3 regions of the Pantoea sp. Ep11b genome follow, and region 2 is predicted to be linked to each of the others. Evidence: predicted binding sites of a transcription regulator. Region 2 holds the regulator's gene; each other region holds the start of a gene.

Region 1 (7,385 bases), 280 kb from region 2:
CGCCATAGGGATATTCGCGATCCTGATAGGTTTCAATCGTCGCCCCGGTAAAGTGGAACTGATTCACCGCAAAGCGGGCGACCTCCTCCTCGGTCAGCTCCTCTTTCAGCACCACCGGCTTGTAACGGCTGGTCTGCTTCAGCGCATGGCGGAACGTCTCAATCTCGTCAGGCGTCAGATTCACGATGGGCGTCAGCGCCCGCAGCGTGGCGTCCATGTCGCTGATCTTGTAAGGCGTCAGCGTGATGGCGTACCAGCTGACGTTGCGCACCAGCGGAATGCCGTTGCGGTCATAGATCAGCCCGCGCGTAGGGGCGATGGGGATCATCTTAATGTCGTTCTGGTTAGAGCGCGTCTGGTAGTAGCTATGATCGCGCACCTGCAGGCGGTAGAGGTTTACGCCAAGAATAGTGAAACAGGTGCAGACCAGAGCAAAGGCTATCGCGGCACGGCGGGCAAACAGCTTCTCTTCAGCGTCGAAGTTACGAAAGTTCATCAGGGGGTATTATCGGACAATTCATTATTATCTGTTGTTGCGCACCATGATAAGGCGCGAACGCCGGGGTGCCAGCGCGAAGATGCACAAGCCTCAGTTAAAGTATGTCATTTGATGTGAATGTTACGGGAAGTCGGCGGGAAAATGCCGATCCTCCGGCAGAGGAGGATCGGTTCAGGGAGAGAGGCAGCAGACGGGCGCGCCCGTCCGCCACGCGGATTAGTCTCCCAGCAGGACAGACTCCAGCGCAATTTTGATCATGTCGTTGAAGGTCGTCTGGCGCTCGGCAGCGGTGGTCTGCTCGTGCGTACGGATATGGTCAGAAACGGTACAGATGGTCAGCGCTTTCGCACCGAACTCAGCGGCCACACCGTAAATACCTGCGGCTTCCATCTCCACGCCCAGGATGCCATATTTTTCCATCACGTCGAACATCTGCGGATCCGGGGTATAGAAGAGATCGGCAGAGAAGATGTTGCCCACGCGCGCGTCAACGCCCAGGTTTTTCGCCGCATCGACCGCGTTACGCACCATGTCGAAGTCCGCAATCGCCGCGAAGTCGTGATCCCTGAAACGCATACGGTTCACTTTGGAATCGGTGCAGGCACCCAGACCAATCACGATGTCACGCAGTTTGACATCCGCGCGTACCGCACCACAGGAGCCCACACGGATGATCTTCTTCACGCCGAAATCGGTGATCAGCTCTTTGGTGTAGATTGAGCAGGAAGGGATCCCCATGCCGTGGCCCATCACAGAGACTTTACGGCCTTTGTAGGTGCCGGTGTAGCCCAGCATCCCACGCACGTTGTTCACTTCTACCGCGTTTTCGAGGAAGGTTTCTGCGATGTGTTTCGCACGCAGCGGGTCGCCAGGCATCAGTACGACGTCTGCGAAATCACCCATTTCAGCATTAATATGAGGGGTTGCCATTGTTTAATCCTTATTAAATTGCTGATTTACAGCATGTTCTTGCCATAGTCCATCTCGGACAGGCCAAAATAGTGTGCAATTGTCTGACCGATATCGGCGAAGGTTTCGCGATAGCCGAGCGAGCCAGGCTCTACGTTCGGTCCGTAGATCAGAATCGGAATGTGCTCACGGGTGTGCTCCGTACCCTGCCAGGTCGGATCGCAGCCGTGGTCTGCGGTCAGAATCAGAATGTCATCTTCCCCGACCAGTTCCATCAGCTCCGGCAGGCGGCGGTCAAACAGTTCCAGTCCGCCCGCGTAACCGGCGACGTCGCGACGATGGCCCCAGGTGGAGTCAAAATCCACGAAGTTAGTGAAAACAATCGCCTGATCCGGCGCCGTTTTCATCTCCTGAATCGTGGCGTCAAACAGCGCATCCAGACCGGTCGCTTTGACCTTTTTGGTAATGCCCTGTTCCGCGTAGATATCGGCGATTTTACCTACGGAGATCACATGACCGCCCTTCTCATCCACCAGCTTTTTCAGCATGGTCGCTGAAGGTGGCTCGACCGCCAGATCGTGACGGTTACCGGTGCGCTCAAACTGACCCGCCTTGTCACCCACAAACGGACGCGCGATGACCCGGCCAATGTTATAGCCCCCTTCGGTCAGCTCTTCGCGGGCAATTTCGCACAGCGCGTAAAGACGCTCAAGACCAAAGGTCTCTTCGTGACAGGCGATCTGAAAAACGGAGTCCGCCGAGGTATAGAAAATCGGCTTGCCGGTTTTCATATGCTCTTCGCCCAGCTGGTCGAGGATCACCGTACCGGAAGAGTGGCAGTTACCGAGGTAGCCCGGCAGATCCGCGCGCTCAACCAGCTTATCCAGCAGTTCCTGCGGGAAGCTGTTCTCTTTGTCGCTGAAGTAGCCCCAGTCAAACAGCACCGGTACTCCGGCGATCTCCCAGTGACCAGAGGGCGTGTCTTTACCTGACGAAAGTTCGCTGGCGTAGGCGTACGCGCCGGTGATTTTCGCTTCAGGATCCAGACCTGCCGGGAAGCGACCGGTAGAGAGTTCAGCCGCCTTACCCAGACCCAGCGCGGTGAGATTCGGCAGATGCAGCGGGCCTTTGCGCCCTTTATCTGCTTCACCTTTGAAGCAGGCTTCGGCGATGTGACCTAAGGTGTCCGAACCTGCGTCGCCGAATTTATCGGCATCTTTACTGGCACCAATTCCAAAGGAATCGAGAACCATAATAAAAGCACGTTTCATGCAAGTCTCCTGCGCATCCGCGCGTGACAAGTCAAAAAAAAGCGATCAGATCAGTATACCCGAATGGATCGCCGCTGGCACCGGTTACGGATCAGTTAGCTGATATCAGTCACACGACGGTAGACGACCGGCGTCTCCGCCGGGGCGCTGTCACCGATCACCAGCGCGGCTTTCACCGCGGCGGCGGCCTGCTGCCATTGATCCTCGCTGCTGGCGTGAATGACGGCCAGCGGACGCTGCGCATCAGCGCGTTCGCCCAGGGTGATCATTTCGTCTAACCCGACGCTGTAATCGATCGTATCGCTGGCGCGCTGACGTCCGCCGCCCATCGCCACTACCGCCAGGCCCAGTGCACGGGTATCCATGCTGCTGACAATCCCCGGCTGATCGGCATAGACCGGTTTACTCAGTGTGGCCTGCGGAAGGTAGGTCGCGTAACGCTCGACGAAATCGGCAGGCCCCTTCTGCGCGGCCACCATGCGGCCAAAGCACTCGGCGGCCTGGCCATTGTCCAGCACCCTCATCAGCTTCTGACGCGCTTCGCTCTCGCTCGCCGCCAGTCTGCCGGAGATCAGCATTTCACTGCAGAGCGCCAGCGTGACGTCGAGCAGGCGCGGATTGCGCGCCTCGCCGGTCAGGAAGCGCACCGCTTCACGCACCTCCAGCGCGTTACCGGCTGAGGAGGCCAGCACCTGATTCATATCGGTCAGCAGAGCGGTGGTCTGGCAGCCCGCGCCATTGGCAACGCCAACGATCGACTGCGCCAGGCTCTCTGACGCCGCATAGGTTGGCATAAACGCGCCGGAACCCACTTTGACATCCATCACCAGCGCATCCAGCCCCTCGGCCAGCTTTTTCGCCAGAATCGAGGCGGTAATCAGCGGAATGGAGTCGACGGTGGCGGTAATGTCACGCGTCGCGTAGAACCGCTTATCCGCCGGTGCCAGCGAGCTGGTCTGGCCGATAATGGCGACACCCACCTGCTTAATGATCTCGCGGAAGCGGTCGTCGCTGGGGAAGATATCGAAGCCCGGAATCGCCTCCAGCTTGTCCAGCGTGCCACCGGTGTGGCCCAGGCCACGCCCGGAGATCATCGGTACATAGCCACCGCAGGCGGCGACCATCGGCCCTAACATCAGCGACGTGACGTCGCCGACGCCGCCGGTCGAGTGCTTATCCACCAGCGGACCGTTGAGGTTCAGCGACTTCCAGTTCAGTACCGTGCCGGAATCACGCATCGCCATCGTCAGCGCCACCCGCTCCGGCAGCGTCATATCATGAAAATAGATGGTCATCGCCAGCGCAGCGATCTGCCCTTCCGACACGGTGTTATCACGCACGCCGTTGATGAAGAAGCGGATCTCCTCTTCCGTCAGCGCAAGACCATCACGTTTTTTACGAATAATTTCTTGTGGCAGGAACAAGGTAGCCCCCTGGTTCAGGGAAAGAGTGAAGAACAGGCGGTCGGCGACCGCCAGAGGGATCAGTAACCGGCTTTGCTGGTGTCGCTCTCGTGACCCAGCGTGTTAAGCAGGCTCGCCAGCAGGCTGGATGCGCCAAAGCGGAAATGGCGTGCGTCGGCCCACTCTGCGCCCAGTGTCGCGTCGGCCATCTGCAGGTAGATCGCAGCATCTTCAGCGGTACGTACGCCGCCCGCCGGTTTGAAACCGACCTGCTGGCTGACACCTTTATCGCGGATCACGTTCATCATGATCTGCGCCACTTCCGGCGTGGCGTTAACCGGCACTTTCCCGGTGGAGGTTTTGATGAAGTCCGCACCCGCGTCGATAGCAATTTCAGAGGCCTGACGGATCAGCGCCTCCTCTTTCAGCTCACCGGTTTCGATGATCACCTTCAGCAGCACATCCGCTTCCGCGCAGGCGGTTTTACAGGCTTTCACCAGATCGAAACCAACCTGGCTGTTACCGGCGATCAGCGCACGGTACGGGAAGACCACATCCACCTCATCGGCACCGTAGGCGATAGCCGCGCGGGTTTCTGCCAGCGCAATGTCAATATCGTCGTTGCCGTGCGGGAAATTGGTGACGGTGGCGATACGGATCTCCGGGGTGCCCTGCTCGCGCAGCGTTTTACGCGCGATCGGAATAAAACGTGGATAGATACAGATCGCAGCGGTGTTGCCCGCCGGGGATTTGGCCTGATGACAGAGGGCGATCACTTTTGCGTCGGTGTCATCTTCATTCAGGGTGGTCAAATCCATCAGTTTCAGGGCGCGCAGGGCAAGGTGTTTGATATCGGTCATGTGGCTCTCCAAAGGATCGGGATGCAACCCACCGGCTCGTCGGCGGAATGTTATAATAATAACACTCTGACGCGCACTGATATGTGCCAGGAGTCACATAGAAATAAGAATCTGCTGCAAAACTGGCGCGTATACTGTGACTAAAATCTCAGATAACAGGGCCTGATCGCCATTATACGCCAGCCGGGGCAATGTTACTATTATCACATTTAACGGGCGACCGGCCGGGCGATACGGAAGGGATCAGTTGCGCACTGCGGGAAACGCGGAATCGAGCTGAAACAGCTGCTGACTGTTCTGCCACAGCGCGTCGGCGATCGCTTCAGGTGACTCTTTACGCAGGCTGCAGAGCGTCTGCCACACCTGACGCGTCCGTTCCGGGCGGTTAGGCTGGCCCTGAAAGCCGTGCAGCGGCATATCCGGTGCATCAGTTTCCAGCAGCAGCGACGCCAGCGGCAGTTGCGCCACGGTCTGCCGGGTTTTACTGGCGCGTTCATAGGTAATGGTACCGCCGATGCCAATCGCATAACCCAGTTTTATAAAGGCCTGCGCCTGCTGCAGGCTGCCCGCAAAACCGTGTATTACGCCCCGGCGTGGCAGATCGTGACGACGCAGGATCTGCGCCAGCTTGTCGTGGGTCCGGCGGGAATGCAGGATCACCGGCAGCGTGTAGCGTTTCGCCAGCCTGAGCTGCGCTTCCAGAAAGCGTTGCTGCTTATCAAACTGCGGATCGTCGCGATAGAGATCCAGCCCGATCTCACCGATCGCCACCAGCTTACGCGGCCGCTGTTGCAGCAGGGTTTCCAGTTGATCAAGGTGCGCTTCCCGATGATTTTCAATCACGATGGGATGCAGCCCCAGCGCGGCATAGAGCGCCGGATGCGTTGCGGCCAGCTCGCAGACCCGCCCGAAGCGGCTGGCATCGATAGCCGGAATGATGATTTTCTCAACGCCCGCCTCCGCCGCGCGGGCCAGGCTCGCGACGGTATCCCCCTCAAAGGGCGGAAAATCAAAGTGACAGTGCGTGTCGATAAATTTCATGCCAGCGATCCTTTGTCGTAATCTGCATCGTTGTCCGCCAGCGACGGCGTGATAATCAGCCGGGTATCGGGCGCATTGGCCACCGGCGCGGGCGGCGTCACGATGCGCGGCGGGCTAAGCGGCTCCGCGTCGCTCAGCCACTGGCCCAGCGTGGCGATAAAGTAGCGCCCGCAGCGCCGTCCCAGATGATAATCCTGATTCAGCGAGGCGATCCGGCTGCCCAGCGCACTGCTGGCCAGCGCGTGCGGGGGAAAGATTTCAATAATACGCAAATCGTCCGGCGGATTTTCAATAAACTGCTGAATCTCGCGATAGCTCTGCTCATGCATATTGAGCACATTGATCATCGGCTGCAGCGCGCCGGTACTGAGCCAGCGCTCCATGCGTTTAAACCATTTGGGCGTGTAGAACATCTGCGAGGGCACGGTGCGGATCACCACAATCGTATCGGCACCGCGACGCGCGGCCTCCCGCACCGGGATCGCATCGCTGATGCCCCCGTCGAGGTAGCTGACCCCCTCCAGGTTCACGCCCAGCCGGTAGAAACCAGGAATGGCGCTGGAGGCTTTAATCAGCTCCAGCCAGTTATCAGCCGTAGGAGTAAAGTAACCTGGCGTGTAGTCGTCGCTGCGGCAGGCGCACATATAAAATTCACGCCCGCTGGCAAAGGCCTGCTCGGCTTGTCGCATCGCCAGTGGAAATTCGCTGCGGGTAATCTCAATCAGCCAGTCGAGATCGATCAGATTGCCGCCCCGCACAAAGCGCAGCGGATCAAAAAAGAGTTTACTGGTGGTATAGCGGGTAATCACGCGCCGGGCATAGCCGGGCTGACCGCAGACATAGGCAGAGAGATTCTGTGCGCCGGCAGAGGTGCCGAGCATAAGCTGAAAGGGATTAAAGCGGGCGCGCTGAAATTCATCCAGAACACCGGCAGTGAAAATGCCTCGCTGACCGCCGCCTTCGCAGACGAGCGCGATTTTTCGTGATTTAAAGGGGGTCAGGGCCAGAGGTTCAAGGGTGCCGAGCGTGACAGGAATGCGAATACCCACTGTGCGAACCTCATCAGGGTTCCGGGTATGCTGAGGGATCGCTCCGTTGATGAAGGCAGCATGCCGGAGAACCAGTCATCTCATCCTTTAACCAGCAGGCCAGCGTGCTGGCTTGCCATCGCAGCGAAATGAAGGGATCCCTCTCTTCAGGTGACTCGCTGCGGATGACGGGTCTCCGCTTTATGCAACAGGTTGCATTATACTGCAGGACTCATCGGCTAAAGCTTTTTACGGCCGGTGAACAGGCTGATGAGGAACAGGATAATACCTACAACGAAGACAACTTTAGCTGCCCATGCTGCTGTACCCGCTAAACCGCCGAAACCTAACGCTGCAGCAATCAGTGCGATTAC
Region 2 (7,385 bases):
TTGAACGCGCATCCAGCTGACTCAGTGCCAGATTAACAGGACGCAGGCGGCAGTCAGCAGCCCCATCGCCAGATTAAAGATTTTCCAGGCGCGACGGCTGCGCAGGATGCGGCCAATCATCGCGCCAAATCCCATCCAGATGACGCCCGAGACCAGGTTAACCAGAAACATGCCGACGCTAATCGCCATTACAGAGTGACGATAGGCGTCACCAGCCAGGCTGAAGCTGGCGACCGCGCCCAGCGCCATCAGCCAGGCCTTGGGATTGATCAGCTGCAGCAGCCCGCCCTGCCAGAACGGCATAGGCGCATCCGGTGCCTGGTCAGTCTCCAGCTTCTCGTAGCTGGCGGTGGCGATTTTCCACGCCAGCCAGAGCAGATAGAGGCTGCCGGCAATTTTCAGCACCAGATGCAGCGAAGGATAGAGCAGGATCAGCCCCCCCACGCCAAAGGCCACCATCAGCAGCATCACCTGCATCCCGATCATGATGCCAATCATCAATGGAAAGGTGCGCACGAAGCCAAAATTAGCACCCGAGGCGGTGAGTAACATATTATTGGGGCCGGGCGTAATCGCCGCGACCCAGAGAAAGCCCAACATTGAGAAGAAAAGACTCAGTTCCATGACAATCGGGTACTCCCTGCCCCGGTAAGAAAAAACCTCTCGAAGCTAACAGTGTGATATGGAACAGACAAGCTTTTACCACATGAAATTTACCGGACCGGAAAACGAGCAGTTCACGCCGCCTGCCGGGCTGCGTAACGCGCATCTGCAGACGATGCTGCCGCGTCTGTTACGCCGGCGCAGCACGCTGGTTCCCCACTGGCAGCGTCTCGATCTGCCGGATGGCGATTTTGTCGATCTCGCCTGGAGTGAAGATCCGCACTCTGCGCAGCATAAGCCACGCGTGGTGCTGTTTCACGGGCTGGAGGGAAGTTTTCACAGCCCCTATATTCACGGCCTGATGACGATCTGCCGCGCGCGCGGCTGGCTGGCGGTGGTGATGCATTTTCGCGGCTGCAGCGGCGAACCTAACCGGCTGAACCGCATCTATCACTCTGGTGAAACCGACGACGCCCGCTTTTTCCTGCGCTGGCTGCACACCCGCTGGGGCCGCGTGCCTACCGCCGCCGTGGGGTTTTCGCTGGGCGGCAACATGCTGGGCTGTCTGCTGGGTCAGGAGGGCGCCGCCGCAGAGGTCGACGCTGGCGTGATTGTTTCAGCGCCGCTGCTGCTGGAGCCCTGCAGCGTAAAACTGGAACGCGGTTTTTCGCGCTTCTATCAATACTATCTGCTGGCACAGCTCAAGAAGAATGCCCGCCGTAAGCTGCACGCCTGGCCGGATACGCTGCCGGTGAATCTGGCAGAGCTCAAGGGGCTGCGGCGACTGCGCGACTTCGATGATGCGATTACGGCGCGCGCCCACGGTTTTATGGATGCGGCAGATTACTATCATCGGGCCAGCGCCATGCCCTGGCTGAAGCAGATAGAAAAACCGCTGCTGATCCTGCACGCCCGGGACGATCCCTTTATGAGTGATGAGGTGATCCCGCAGAGCAGTCAATTATCTGCCACTATTACGTATCAACTGACATCACACGGCGGCCACGTAGGGTTTGTCGGCGGCACATTACGCCAGCCTGAAATGTGGCTGGAACAGCGCATCCCTCAGTGGATCGCCCCTTTTCTGGATAACTGATCTCGTGATTATTCCCTGGCAACAGGTCTCGCCTGAGACCCTTGAAAACCTGATTGAAACCTTTGTGCTGCGCGAAGGCACAGACTACGGCGAGCAGGAGCGCAGCCTGCTGGACAAAGTGGCGGACGTGCGACGTCAGCTGGAAAGCGGTGAAGTGGTGCTGGTATGGTCAGAACTGCATGAGTCGGTCAATATTATGCCGCGCAACGCCTTTCGTGGCTGATGCACCCGCCGCCATTTCATGCTAACAATGCCTGTTACCCGATCTCACAGGGAGCTTCTCTATGTCTGCACGTCATCCTATTATCGCGGTGACCGGTTCCAGTGGTGCAGGAACCACCACCACCAGCCTGGCGTTTCGCAAAATCTTTCAGCAGCTTGATCTTCATGCGGCGGAGCTGGAGGGCGACAGCTTTCACCGCTTTACCCGTCCTGAGATGGATATGGCGATTCGTAAAGCGCGCGATTTAGGACGCCACGTCAGCTACTTCGGCCCCGAAGCCAATGACTTTGGCCTGCTGGAGCAGAGCTTTAAAGAGTATGGCTATAGCGGACAGGGGCAGTCGCGCAAATATCTGCACACTTACGATGAGGCGGTGCCGTGGAATCAGGTGCCAGGCACCTTTACGCCGTGGCAGCCGCTGCCGCAGAACACCGATATTCTCTTCTATGAAGGGCTGCATGGCGGTGTGGTAACGGCGCAGCACAATGTGGCGGAGCAGGTTGATCTGCTGGTTGGCGTGGTCCCGATTGTAAACCTGGAGTGGATCCAGAAGCTGGTGCGCGACACCGGCGAGCGCGGCCACTCCCGTGAAGCGGTGATGGACTCGGTGGTCCGGTCGATGGAGGATTACATCAACTTCATCACGCCCCAGTTCTCCCGCACCCATATCAACTTTCAGCGTGTCCCGACCGTAGATACCTCCAACCCGTTCGCTGCCCGTGCCATCCCATCGCTGGATGAGAGTTTTGTGGTGATTCATTTCCAGGCGCTGGAGGATATCGACTTCCCCTATCTGCTGGCGATGCTGCAGGGCTCCTTTATCTCGCACATCAATACCCTGGTGGTGCCGGGCGGCAAAATGGGTCTGGCGATGGAGTTAATTATGGGCCCGCTGGTGAAGCGGCTGATGCAAGGCAAACGGATAGAGTAAGGGACGGCATGCGCAGGCTTCAGGAAGGTCGCTACAGGCAAAACCCGGACACAAAGGATCTGACAGCAGCCCATAAGCTCAACACGCAGGGAACCGGATCAGAAGAGGAAAGCGTCCCCCGCCAGGGACAGCGCGGGACGAGCGGTCAGGGACTGGCTCAGGCGACCTTCTGATCTGACCCGGTTCTCTGTGCAGGCACGGTCTTACAACAGCGTGCCGGCAACGTTAAAAATCCTGCGGCTATTACAGTTCAATCACTTCGTAGCTGTGGGTAATCGTTACGCCTTTACCCAGCATGATGGCGACCGAGCAATATTTTTCCGCCGAAAGATCGACGGCGCGTGAGACCGCTTTATCCTGGAGTGCTTTGCCACTGACGATAAAATGCAGGTTGATGTGCGTAAAGATTCGCGGCGCCTCTTCACGACGTTCTGAGGTCAGTTTTACTTCACAATCAGCCACATCGTTGCGGCCTTTTTGCAGAATTGATACCACGTCGATTGCGCTGCATCCGCCCGCCGCCATCAGCACCATCTCCATTGGGCTGGGCGCTTTATCCCCTGAATTGCCATCCATCAGGATCTGATGGCCCGATGAGGATTCTCCGAGGAATGTCAGCCCTTCTACCCATTTCACTCTTGCCTGCATGATTTTTGCTCCGGAATATGCTGTTTTGTCGTCAGAGTACGCTTTCCCCTGGTAAACAGCAATCCGGAGAAATCCGCCCGTAGCTGAAGCGAGACAACAGAAGACAGTCGGCTTAAGCTGTGCTACAAACAGTGCTGAAAATATTTTTCGTCACCCGATGACGAAGCCGGGAAGAATGATGCGCACTGCGCCTGATGCGGCCCGAATAATTTCCTGAAATGGAAAACGCTTGAAGCTTTCACCGCCTGACAGGGAAAACTGCCCCCTGTGTTTTGGGCACGATTACAACAGAGGATAATAGCGAATGGTTCTCGGCAAACCGCAAACAGACCCTACACTCGAATGGTTCCTGTCCCATTGCCATATTCACAAGTATCCATCCAAAAGTACGCTGATTCATCAAGGTGAAAAAGCCGAAACGCTTTACTACATCGTGAAAGGTTCCGTTGCGGTTCTGATTAAAGATGAAGAAGGCAAGGAGATGATTCTTTCCTACCTGAATCAGGGTGATTTTATTGGTGAGCTTGGCCTGTTTGAAGAAGGCCAGGAGCGCAGCGCCTGGGTACGTGCGAAAAGCGCATGTGAAGTGGCAGAGATTTCTTATAAGAAGTTCCGTCAGCTGATCCAGGTTAACCCTGATATCCTGATGCGACTCTCGTCGCAGATGGCGCGTCGCCTGCAGGTCACGTCTGAAAAAGTGGGTAATCTCGCTTTCCTTGACGTGACCGGGCGCATTGCACAGACCCTGCTTAACCTGGCGAAACAGCCAGATGCCATGACGCATCCCGACGGCATGCAAATTAAAATCACTCGTCAGGAAATTGGCCAGATTGTTGGTTGTTCACGCGAAACCGTGGGCCGTATTCTGAAGATGCTGGAAGATCAGAACCTGATCTCCGCACACGGCAAAACCATCGTCGTTTACGGCACCCGCTGATTCCTGTCACCCACGGCGTGATGGCAACATCACGCCGTTATTGTTTGTGCTGAGCCGATGTGGCGTCGAATAATCTACCACCCTGAAGTGAACTACGCCCTGCGGCAAACGCTGGTGCTCTGCCTGCCGGTGGCGCTGGGCTGGCTGGCGGGCGACCTGCAAAAAGGCCTGCTCTTCTCGCTGGTGCCCGCCTGCTGCAATATCGCTGGTCTGGATACCCCGCATAAACGCTTCTTCAAACGCCTGATCGTGGGCGGCAGCCTGTTTGCCCTCGGCAGCTTCCTGATCCAGTGGCTCACCCTGCAGGCGGTGCCGCTGCCGCTGATCCTGTTCGCCATGTCGCTGTTGCTCGGAGTAACCGGAGAGATCAGTCCACTGCATGGCCGTCTGCTGCCCGGCACCCTTATCGCCGCCATCTTTACCCTGAGCCTGGTGGGTCGCATGCCGATCTATGTTCCGCCCCTGCTCTATATCGGCGGCACGCTCTGGTATGGGCTGTTTAACTGGTTCTGGTTCTGGCTGTGGAAAGAGCAGCCGATGCGCGAGAGCCTGAGTCTGATCTACCGCGAACTGGCTAACTACTGCGACGCCAAATATACCCTGCTGACACAGCTGACCGATCCGGAGAAGGCCCTGCCGCCGCTGCTGGCTCGCCAGCAGAAAGTGGTCGACCTGATCAACACCTGTTATCAGCAGATGCATATGCTGTCGGCCAGCCGCGACCACAGTCATAAGCGGCTGACGCGCGCCTTTCAGGTGGCGCTGGATCTGCAGGAGCATATCTCAGTCAGCCTGCATCGGCCGGAAGAGGTGCAGAAGCTGGTGGAGCAGAGCCACGCCGAAGCGGTGATCCGCTGGAATGCCAAAACTATCTCGGCCCGGCTGCGGGTGCTGGCGGATAATATTCTTTATCACCAGTTACCCGAACGCTTTGCGATGGACAAGCAGCTCGGCGCGCTGGAGAAAATCACCTGGCAGCATCCCGACAACCCGGTCGGGCACTTCTGCCTCTATCACTTCAACCGGATTGCCCGGGTCCTGCGCACGCAGAAACCGCTCTATCAGCGCGACCTGATGGCCGACCGCCAGCGCCGCCTGCCGCTGCTGCCTGCCCTGCGCAACTATCTCTCCCTGCGCTCCTCGGCGCTGCGCACCGCCGGTCGTTTTGCGGTCATGCTGATGCTGGGCAGCGCACTGGCGCTGTTCTTCAACATTCCCAAGCCCTACTGGATCCTGATGACCATCATGTTCGTCAGCCAGAACGGCTACAGCGCCACCCGTGTCCGCATCCAGCACCGGGCGCTGGGCACGTTTGCCGGGCTGGTGATCGCGGCCGCTACGCTGCGCCTGGCGGTGCCGGAGTCACTGGTGCTGCTGATCATGCTGGCGATTACCTTTATCAGCTATCGCTTTACCCGTCAGTTTTATGGCTGGTCGATGATTGGCTTCACGGTGACTGCCGTTTATTCGCTGCAGCTGCTGTCGCTGAACGGCGCACAGTTTCTGCTGCCGCGCCTGATGGATACGCTGATGGGCTGTCTGATCGCTTTTGGCGGAATGCTCTGGCTCTGGCCGCAGTGGCAGAGCGGCTTACTGCGGCAGAACGCGCATGATGCGCTGGAAACCTATCAGGATGCGCTGCGTCTGCTGCTGGGCGATGAGCAATCACCCGACAAACTCGCCTACCAGCGCGTGCAGGTGAATCAGGCGCACAATGCACTGTTCAACTCCCTGAATCAGGCGATGCAGGAGCCGGCATTCAACGCCCAGTATCTGAAAGATATGCGGCTCTGGGTAACGCACAGCCAGTTTATCGTCGAGCACATTAATGCGATGACGATTCTGGCGCGCGAACACACCATGCTCACGGCCTCGCTGGCCCAGCGCTATCTGCAATCCTGTGAAATCGCGCTGCAGCGGTGTCAGCAGCGGCTGGAATATGATGGGGCAAGCTCACAGGTTAATCTGCTGGATGAGCTGGAGAATATCAGTGAGGGGCCGGTGACGGTCGTGGAGCAGCATGTGCGGCGCATTCTCGATCATCTGAGCGTAATGCACACTATCTCTTCACTGGCGTGGAGCCAGCGACCGCAACATGGCCGCTGGCTGATCCGTCATTTACGGAAAAGCTGATTCAGCCGTTGAGCACCCTGCCGACCGCCGTGGCGAAGCGATGCATGCCCTCTTCGATGTCAGCCGGTTCAATGATCAGCGACGGCGCGAAACGCATTACGTCAGTCCCGGCGACCAGCACCATCACCCCTTCTGCCGCAGCGGCATTCAGGATGTCGCGCGATTTACCGGCATGCTGAGGCTTCAGCGCCGCACCAATCAGCAGGCCTTTGCCGCGGATATCGCTGAACAGATCATACTTCGCGTCAATCGCCTGCAGCGCCGTCACAAAGTGCTGACGACGCGCTTCCACGCCCGCCAGCACCGCCGGGGTGTTGATGATATCCAGCGCGGTTTCGGCGATGGCGCAGGCCAGGGGATTCCCGCCATAGGTGGTACCATGCACGCCCGGTGCCATCGTCGAGGCGATCTCATTGGTGGTCAGCATGGCGCTGACCGGGAAGCCGCCGCCCAGCGCTTTGGCAGAGGTCAGGATATCGGGCTGAATGCCATAGTGCTCATAGGCAAACAGCTTGCCGCTGCGCCCCATGCCGCTCTGCACCTCATCCAGCACCAGCAGCGCCTGATGCTGATCGCAAAGCTCACGCAATCCCTGCATAAAGGCCGGAGTGGCCGGCATCACGCCGCCTTCGCCCTGAACAGGCTCAACCACGATGGCGCAGGTATGGTCGTCGATCACCGCTTTTACCGCATCCAGATCGTTGAACGGCACATGAACGATATCCGCCGGTTTAGGCCCGAATCCGTCTGAATATTTTGGCTGCCCGCCGACCGTGACGGTAAAGAGCGTCCGGCCATGAAATGCGTTGTGGAA
Region 3 (7,385 bases), 810 kb from region 2:
TGGCTGCAGCATCCAACGCCATCCTGATTGGCTTCAACGTGCGTGCCGATGCCTCTGCGCGTCGCGTCATCGACTCAGAAAGCCTGGATCTGCGCTACTACTCCGTCATCTATAACCTGATTGACGAAGTGAAAGCGGCAATGAGCGGTATGCTGGCACCAGAGTACAAACAGCAGATCATCGGTCTGGCTGCGGTGCGTGACGTGTTCAAATCACCGAAGTTTGGCGCGATTGCCGGTTGTATGGTGACGGAAGGTAACATCAAACGTCACAATCCAATCCGCGTTCTGCGTGACAACGTGGTGATTTACGAAGGCGAGCTGGAATCTCTGCGTCGCTTTAAAGATGACGTCAACGAAGTGCGTAACGGCATGGAGTGCGGTATCGGCGTGAAGAACTACAACGACGTTCGCGTTGGCGATATGATCGAAGTGTTTGAAATCATCGAAATTAAACGCACCATCGAGTAATAGACTGCTGATGTGTTGCAATTTGGGAGGCCTCTGGCCTCCCGAATTATTTGGGAGAAATAATGATGGCGAAAGAATTTGGTCGCCCGCAGCGCGTGTCACAAGAGCTGCAGAAAGAGATTGCGATGATCCTGCAGCGTGAGATCAAAGATCCCCGCCTGGGCATGATGGTCACCGTGTCAGGCGTAGAAGTGTCGCGCGATCTCGCCTATGCAAAAGTGTTTGTCACTTTCCTCAACGATCAGGATGAAGACGCGGTTAAGCAGGGTCTGAAAGCCCTGAAAGAGGCGTCCGGCTATATCCGCATTCTGCTGGGCAAAGCGATGCGTCTGCGTATCGTGCCTGAGCTGACCTTCTTCTACGACAACTCACTGGTTGAAGGGATGCGCATGTCCAATCTCGTGACCAGCGTCGTGAAGAACGATGAAGAGCGCCGTGGCCCGGACGCCACTGGCGATGACAAGGAGGCGTAATGAGTCGTCCGCGTCGTCGCGGCCGCGACGTCCATGGCGTGTTGTTGCTGGATAAGCCACAAGGCGTCTCGTCGAATGATGTCCTGCAGAAAGTGAAGCGTATCTTCAATGCGAATCGCGCAGGACACACCGGCGCGCTGGATCCGCTGGCGACCGGCATGCTGCCGATCTGCCTGGGTGAAGCGACCAAGTTTTCGCAGTATCTGCTCGACTCCGACAAACGCTACCGCGTGATCGCCCGGTTGGGTGAGCGGACCGATACCTCTGATGCCGATGGCAACATTGTGCAGACGCGTCCGGTCAGCTTCACGCAGGCCGAACTGGACAACGCGCTGGAGAGCTTCCGCGGCGATACGCTGCAGGTGCCTTCCATGTTTTCAGCGCTGAAGCATCAGGGGCGTCCGCTGTATGAGTATGCACGTCAGGGCATTGAGATTACCCGCGAGCCACGTCCGATCACGGTCTATGAATTGCAGTTTATTCGCTGGCAGGATAACGAGCTGGAGCTGGAGATTCACTGCTCCAAAGGCACCTATATCCGTACCATCATCGATGATCTGGGCGAAAAGCTGGGATGTGGCGCGCATGTCATTATGCTGCGTCGCGTTCAGGTCGCGCGTTATCCCTTTGAACGGATGGTGACGCTGGAGCAGCTCAATAGGCTGCTGACAGAAGCAACCGAAGCCGGTATCCCGCTGGAGACGCAGCTCGATCCGCTGCTGCTGCCGATGGACAGTCCCGCTTCTGATTTTCCTGAAGTGAACATCCCTTCGGCGGTGGCAGACTTCTTCCGTCAGGGGCAGCCGGTGCAGGCCACTAATGCGCCTGCGCAGGGGCTGGTCAGAGTATCAGAAGGCGAAGCGCGCAGGTTTATCGGTATGGCAGAAATTGCGGCCGATGGCCGGCTGGCACCACGCCGTTTAGTGGTCGAATATCAGGATTAAGCGGCGCCTTCACTTTTCGCTGATGGGGCATTTGCGTTGCTATCAGGCGCAGAGTAGAATAGCGCGGCTTTAAAGCGGGATGCTGAATTAGAGATCGGCACCCATACATTCATTTATTACTGGAGTTTATTATGTCTCTAAGCGTAGAAGCTAAAGCAGAGATCGTTGCTAAATATGGTCGTGGTGCTAACGACAGCGGTTCAACCGAAGTTCAGGTTGCCCTGCTGACCGCGCAGATCACCCATCTGCAGGGTCACTTCTCTGAGCACAAAAAAGACCACCACAGCCGCCGCGGTCTGCTGCGCATGGTATCTCAGCGTCGTAAGCTGCTGGACTACCTGAAGCGTAAAGACGTTGCACGCTACAGCAGCCTGATCGAGAGCCTCGGTCTGCGTCGCTAAGTCTGAAAAATCTGATCGTCGGGGCGTTATGCGGGCATTTGCACGGTGTGCAGCTTACGATCAGATTTGTGCGAGTTTCGTGAAGAGGGGGCCTTTATGGCCCCTTTTTTCGAGCAAGCGGCAGCAATCCGGGCCAAACTGATGTATTGTTGCTTAGTGTGATCTTGAGTTTGCAGAATTTCGCGCGGCTAATGAGAGGCTTTACCGCAGGGGCGGTCGAGGGTTGTCATTAGTCGCGAGGATGCAACTGAAGATTGGTAATCAATGGCGGGCTACAGATAGCCCTGCCCCGAAGTTAAGGACTTTGATTTTGCTGAATCCGATCGTACGCAAATTCCAATATGGTCAACATACCGTCACGCTGGAAACTGGCGTGATGGCTCGCCAGGCGACTGCCGCTGTGATGGTGAGCATGGACGATACTGCCGTGTTCGTCACCGTAGTCGGCCAGAAAAAAACCAAACCAGGTCAGGATTTCTTCCCGCTGACCGTAAACTATCAGGAGCGTACCTACGCTGCTGGTCGTATCCCGGGCAGCTTCTTCCGTCGTGAAGGCCGTCCAAGCGAAGGCGAAACCCTGATTGCGCGTCTGATTGACCGCCCGATTCGCCCGCTGTTCCCGGAAGGTTTCATCAATGAAGTGCAGGTTATTGCCACCGTTGTGTCGGTGAACCCACAGGTTCATCCGGACATCGTTGCGATGATCGGTGCTTCAGCTGCGCTGTCTCTGTCTGGTCTGCCTTTCAACGGCCCAATTGGTTCTGCACGCGTCGGTTATATCAATGACCAGTACGTCCTGAACCCGACTGCCGATGAGCTGAAACAGTCTCGTCTGGATCTGGTTGTTGCCGGTACACAGAATGCCGTTCTGATGGTGGAATCTGAAGCTGAGATCCTGTCAGAAGAGCAGATGCTGGGCGCCGTGGTATTTGGTCACGAGCAGCAGCAGGTTGTTATCGAAAACATCAATGCTCTGGTTGCAGAAGCGGGTAAACCGCGCTGGGACTGGCAGCCAGAAGCCGCCAACACGCCACTGATCTCGCGCGTTGCTGCCCTGGCCGAAGCGCGCATCAGCGACGCTTACCGCATCACGGATAAGCAGGAGCGTTACACCCAGGTTGGCGTCATCAAAGACGAAACCATTGCTGCGCTGCTGGCTGAAGACGAAACGCTGGATAGCGCTGAAATCAGCGATATCGTTCACAGCCTTGAGAAGAACGTCGTTCGTACCCGTATCCTGAACGGCGAGCCACGTATCGATGGCCGCGAAAAAGATATGATCCGCGGTCTGGACGTGCGCACTGGCGTTCTGCCACGTACCCACGGTTCATCACTGTTCACCCGTGGTGAAACCCAGGCACTGGTTACCGCAACGCTGGGTACAACCCGCGATGCGCAGAACCTGGATGAGCTGATGGGCGAACGTACCGACAGCTTCCTGTTCCATTACAACTTCCCTCCATACTCTGTCGGTGAAACCGGCATGGTAGGTTCGCCGAAGCGTCGTGAGATTGGTCACGGTCGTCTGGCGAAGCGCGGTGTGTTAGCGGTAATGCCAAAAGCGGAAGATTTCCCTTACACCGTGCGTGTGGTTTCTGAAATCACCGAGTCGAACGGCTCCTCTTCAATGGCTTCTGTCTGCGGTGCCTCTCTGGCGCTGATGGATGCAGGTGTGCCGATCAAAGCCGCCGTTGCGGGTATCGCAATGGGCCTGGTGAAAGAAGATGAGAAGTTTGTTGTTCTGTCAGACATTCTGGGTGACGAAGATCACCTGGGCGACATGGACTTCAAAGTAGCCGGTAGCCGTGAAGGTATCACCGCGCTGCAGATGGACATCAAAATCGAAGGCATTACGCGTGAAATTATGCAGGAAGCGCTGAACCAGGCCAAGGGTGCGCGTCTGCACATCCTGGGCGTGATGGAACAGGCTATCAGCACACCACGCACTGAGATTTCTGAATTTGCGCCACGCATTTACACCATCAAAATCAGCTCAGACAAGATCAAAGATGTGATCGGTAAAGGCGGCTCAGTGATTCGTGCGCTGACCGAAGAGACCGGCACAACGATCGAAATCGAAGATGACGGCACCGTGAAAATCGCTGCGACCGACGGTCTGAAAGCGAAAGAAGCGATTCGTCGTATTGAAGAGATTACGGCTGAGATCGAAGTTGGCCGCATCTACAGCGGTAAAGTGACCCGTATCGTTGACTTCGGTGCCTTCGTGGCCATCGGTGGCGGTAAAGAAGGTCTGGTTCACATTTCACAAATCGCAGATAAGCGCGTTGAGAAAGTGACTGACTACCTGCAGATGGGTCAGGAAGTACCGGTTAAGGTGATGGAAGTTGACCGTCAGGGCCGTGTACGTCTGAGCATCAAAGAAGCGACAGAATCTAAGCCGCAGACTGAAGAAGCTGCAGCGGTGACAACGCCTGACGCGGAATAAATCGTTGCTGATTTGCCCCTCTTTGCCTGGCAGAGAGGGGCGTTTGTATCATCGCGAGGGCGGGAATCCTTGTGCAGGGCAGGCGGATGACAGGATGGTTATCCCAATGTTTGTATTCGGGAGTGGGAAATGAAGCCTTTTCTGCGCTGGTGTTTTGTTGCGACAGCTCTGACGCTGGCAGGATGCAGCAACTCCAATTGGCGTAAGAACGAAGTTCTTGCAGTGCCTTTACAGCCCACACTGCAGCAGGAAGTAATACTGGCGCGCATGGAACAAATTCTTGCCAGTCGCGCTCTCACCGATGATGAACGCGCACAGCTGTTATATGAGCGCGGAGTGTTGTATGATAGTTTAGGTCTGCGGGCATTAGCGCGGAACGATTTTTCGCAAGCGCTGTCTATAAGACCAGATATGCCCGAAGTGTTTAACTACTTAGGCATATACTTAACGCAGGCGGGCAACTTTGATGCCGCCTATGAAGCGTTTGATTCTGTACTTGAGCTTGAACCAACTTACAACTATGCGCATTTAAATCGTGGTATCGCCCTCTATTACGGCGGTCGATACAAGTTAGCGCAAGATGATCTGCTGGCGTTTTATCAAGACGATCCTAACGATCCTTTCCGCAGTCTGTGGCTCTATCTCGTTGAACGTGAGATGGATGCTGATAAGGCAAAAGTCGCGCTTCAACAGCGTCACGACAAAGCGGTCAGAGACCAATGGGGATGGAATATTGTCGAGTTCTACCTTGGAGATATCAACGAAAAAGCGTTGATGGAAAGTCTCAAGGCGGACGCAACGGATAACACCTCGCTCGCTGAACATCTCAGTGAAACCAACTTCTATTTAGGTAAGTATTACCTAAGTCTGGGGGAGAAGGACGACGCGAAAGCGTTGTTCAAACTGGCGGTGGCCAACAACGTCAATAACTTTGTTGAACACCGATACGCATTGTTGGAACTGGCGCAACTCGGCCAGGCACAAGACGATTTATCAGAATCTGACCAGCAATAGCTGACGAACTTAATTTGCCTGTAAAACCTGTTAAGTCATCATCTTAAAGGATGAGGGCTTTTCTGTTCGTCAAAACTTCTAATTTGAGCCGGTTCACACTTTTTGATGAAAATGACTGAAAGTTTTCACGACGAGTTATGTAGACTGGCCGCCGAAATCTAAGAGGCACGTGTACTACATGACTGATATTCAAACCACTTTTGCTGACCTTGGCCTGAACGCCGACATCCTTGAATCACTGAATGGCATGGGCTACGTTAAGCCATCCCCAATCCAGGCTGAGTGTATTCCTCACCTGCTGGCGGGCCGTGACGTGTTAGGCATGGCGCAGACCGGGAGTGGTAAAACTGCGGCGTTCTCTCTGCCGCTGTTAAACAACATCGACCCTGCTGTTAAAGCACCTCAGATCCTGGTGCTGGCACCGACCCGCGAACTGGCGGTACAGGTAGCTGAAGCAGTGACTGAATTCTCCAAACATATGCGCGGCCTGAACGTGGTTGCCCTGTACGGCGGCCAGCGTTATGACGTGCAGCTGCGCGCACTGCGTCAGGGACCACAGGTTGTTGTGGGTACGCCTGGCCGTCTGCTTGACCACCTGAAACGCGGCACGTTAGATCTCTCTAACCTGCGCGGCCTGGTGCTTGACGAAGCGGACGAAATGCTGCGTATGGGCTTCATCGAAGACGTTGAAACCATCATGGCGCAGATCCCGGAAGGTCATCAGACCGCACTGTTCTCTGCAACTATGCCGGAAGCGATTCGTCGCATCACTAAGCGCTTCATGAAAGATCCACAGGAAGTGCGTATTCAGTCAAGCCTGACCACGCGTCCTGACATCAGCCAGAGCTACTGGACCGCTTACGGTCGTAAAACAGATGCACTGGTTCGCTTCCTGGAAGCGGAAGACTTCGATGCTGCCATCATCTTCGTGCGTACTAAAAACGCCACGCTGGAAGTAGCCGAAGCCCTGGAGCGTAGCGGCTACAACAGCGCGGCTCTGAACGGTGACATGAACCAGGCACTGCGTGAGCAGACGCTGGAGCGCCTGAAAGATGGTCGTCTGGACATCCTGATTGCAACCGACGTTGCGGCCCGTGGCCTGGACGTTGAGCGCATCAGCCTGGTGGTGAACTACGATATCCCGATGGATGCAGAGTCTTACGTTCACCGTATCGGCCGTACCGGTCGTGCGGGTCGTGCCGGCCGCGCGCTGCTGTTCGTTGAGAACCGTGAGCGTCGCCTGCTGCGCAACATCGAACGTACGATGAAGCTGACGATCCCTGAAGTAGAACTGCCTAACGCAGAACTGCTGGGTCAGCGTCGTCTGGCTAAGTTTGCGGCTAAAGTCCAGCAGCAGCTGGAGAGCAGCGATCTGGATCAGTACCGTGCTCTGCTGACCAAAATGCAGCCAGAAGATGAGCTGGATCTGGAAACACTGGCAGCCGCACTGCTGAAGATGGCACAGGGCGAACGTCCTCTGATTCTGCCACCAGAAGCACCACGTCCGCCACGTCGCGAATACCGCGATCGTGATGACCGTGATGGCCGTCGTGACAGCCGTGAAGCTCGTGGTCCGCGTGACAGCCGTGATGGCGATCGTCCTCGTCGCGAACGTCGTGACGTTGGCGAGATGCAGC

Evidence for each region. The regulator CRP, encoded in region 2, controls carbon source genes, mostly activating them, when cyclic AMP is high. The targets are predictions, from matches to a motif close to ATGTGANNNNNNTCACAT.
Region 1: the regulator CRP is predicted to act here: its motif matches at 5,134-5,151, upstream of deoC (deoxyribose-phosphate aldolase).
Region 3: the regulator CRP is predicted to act here: its motif matches at 5,830-5,847, upstream of yrbN (protein YrbN).

Annotation. Positions count from the first base shown of each region.
Region 1 is NZ_CP160631.1:3,667,947-3,675,331, forward strand. It holds gene mrdA (penicillin-binding protein 2) at 1-496, opposite strand, end outside; gene deoD (purine-nucleoside phosphorylase) at 716-1,429, opposite strand; gene deoB (phosphopentomutase) at 1,456-2,679, opposite strand; gene deoA (thymidine phosphorylase) at 2,775-4,103, opposite strand; gene deoC (deoxyribose-phosphate aldolase) at 4,163-4,942, opposite strand; gene AB1748_RS17235 (TatD family hydrolase) at 5,186-5,983, opposite strand; gene AB1748_RS17240 (patatin family protein) at 5,980-7,032, opposite strand; gene AB1748_RS17245 (DUF1328 domain-containing protein) at 7,251-7,385, opposite strand, start outside.
Region 2 is NZ_CP160631.1:50,102-57,486, forward strand. It holds gene AB1748_RS00345 (LacI family DNA-binding transcriptional regulator) at 1-20, shown strand, start outside; gene AB1748_RS00350 (LysE family translocator) at 22-624, opposite strand; gene AB1748_RS00355 (hydrolase) at 683-1,699, shown strand; gene AB1748_RS00360 (YheU family protein) at 1,704-1,922, shown strand; gene AB1748_RS00365 (phosphoribulokinase) at 1,984-2,853, shown strand; gene AB1748_RS00370 (OsmC family protein) at 3,097-3,501, opposite strand; gene crp (cAMP-activated global transcriptional regulator CRP) at 3,806-4,438, shown strand; gene AB1748_RS00380 (YccS/YhfK family putative transporter) at 4,496-6,571, shown strand; gene AB1748_RS00385 (aspartate aminotransferase family protein) at 6,573-7,385, opposite strand, start outside.
Region 3 is NZ_CP160631.1:858,704-866,088, forward strand. It holds gene infB (translation initiation factor IF-2) at 1-470, shown strand, start outside; gene rbfA (30S ribosome-binding factor RbfA) at 536-943, shown strand; gene truB (tRNA pseudouridine(55) synthase TruB) at 943-1,887, shown strand; gene rpsO (30S ribosomal protein S15) at 2,019-2,288, shown strand; gene pnp (polyribonucleotide nucleotidyltransferase) at 2,599-4,734, shown strand; gene nlpI (lipoprotein NlpI) at 4,864-5,748, shown strand; gene yrbN (protein YrbN) at 5,854-5,910, shown strand; gene AB1748_RS04010 (DEAD/DEAH family ATP-dependent RNA helicase) at 5,927-7,385, shown strand, end outside.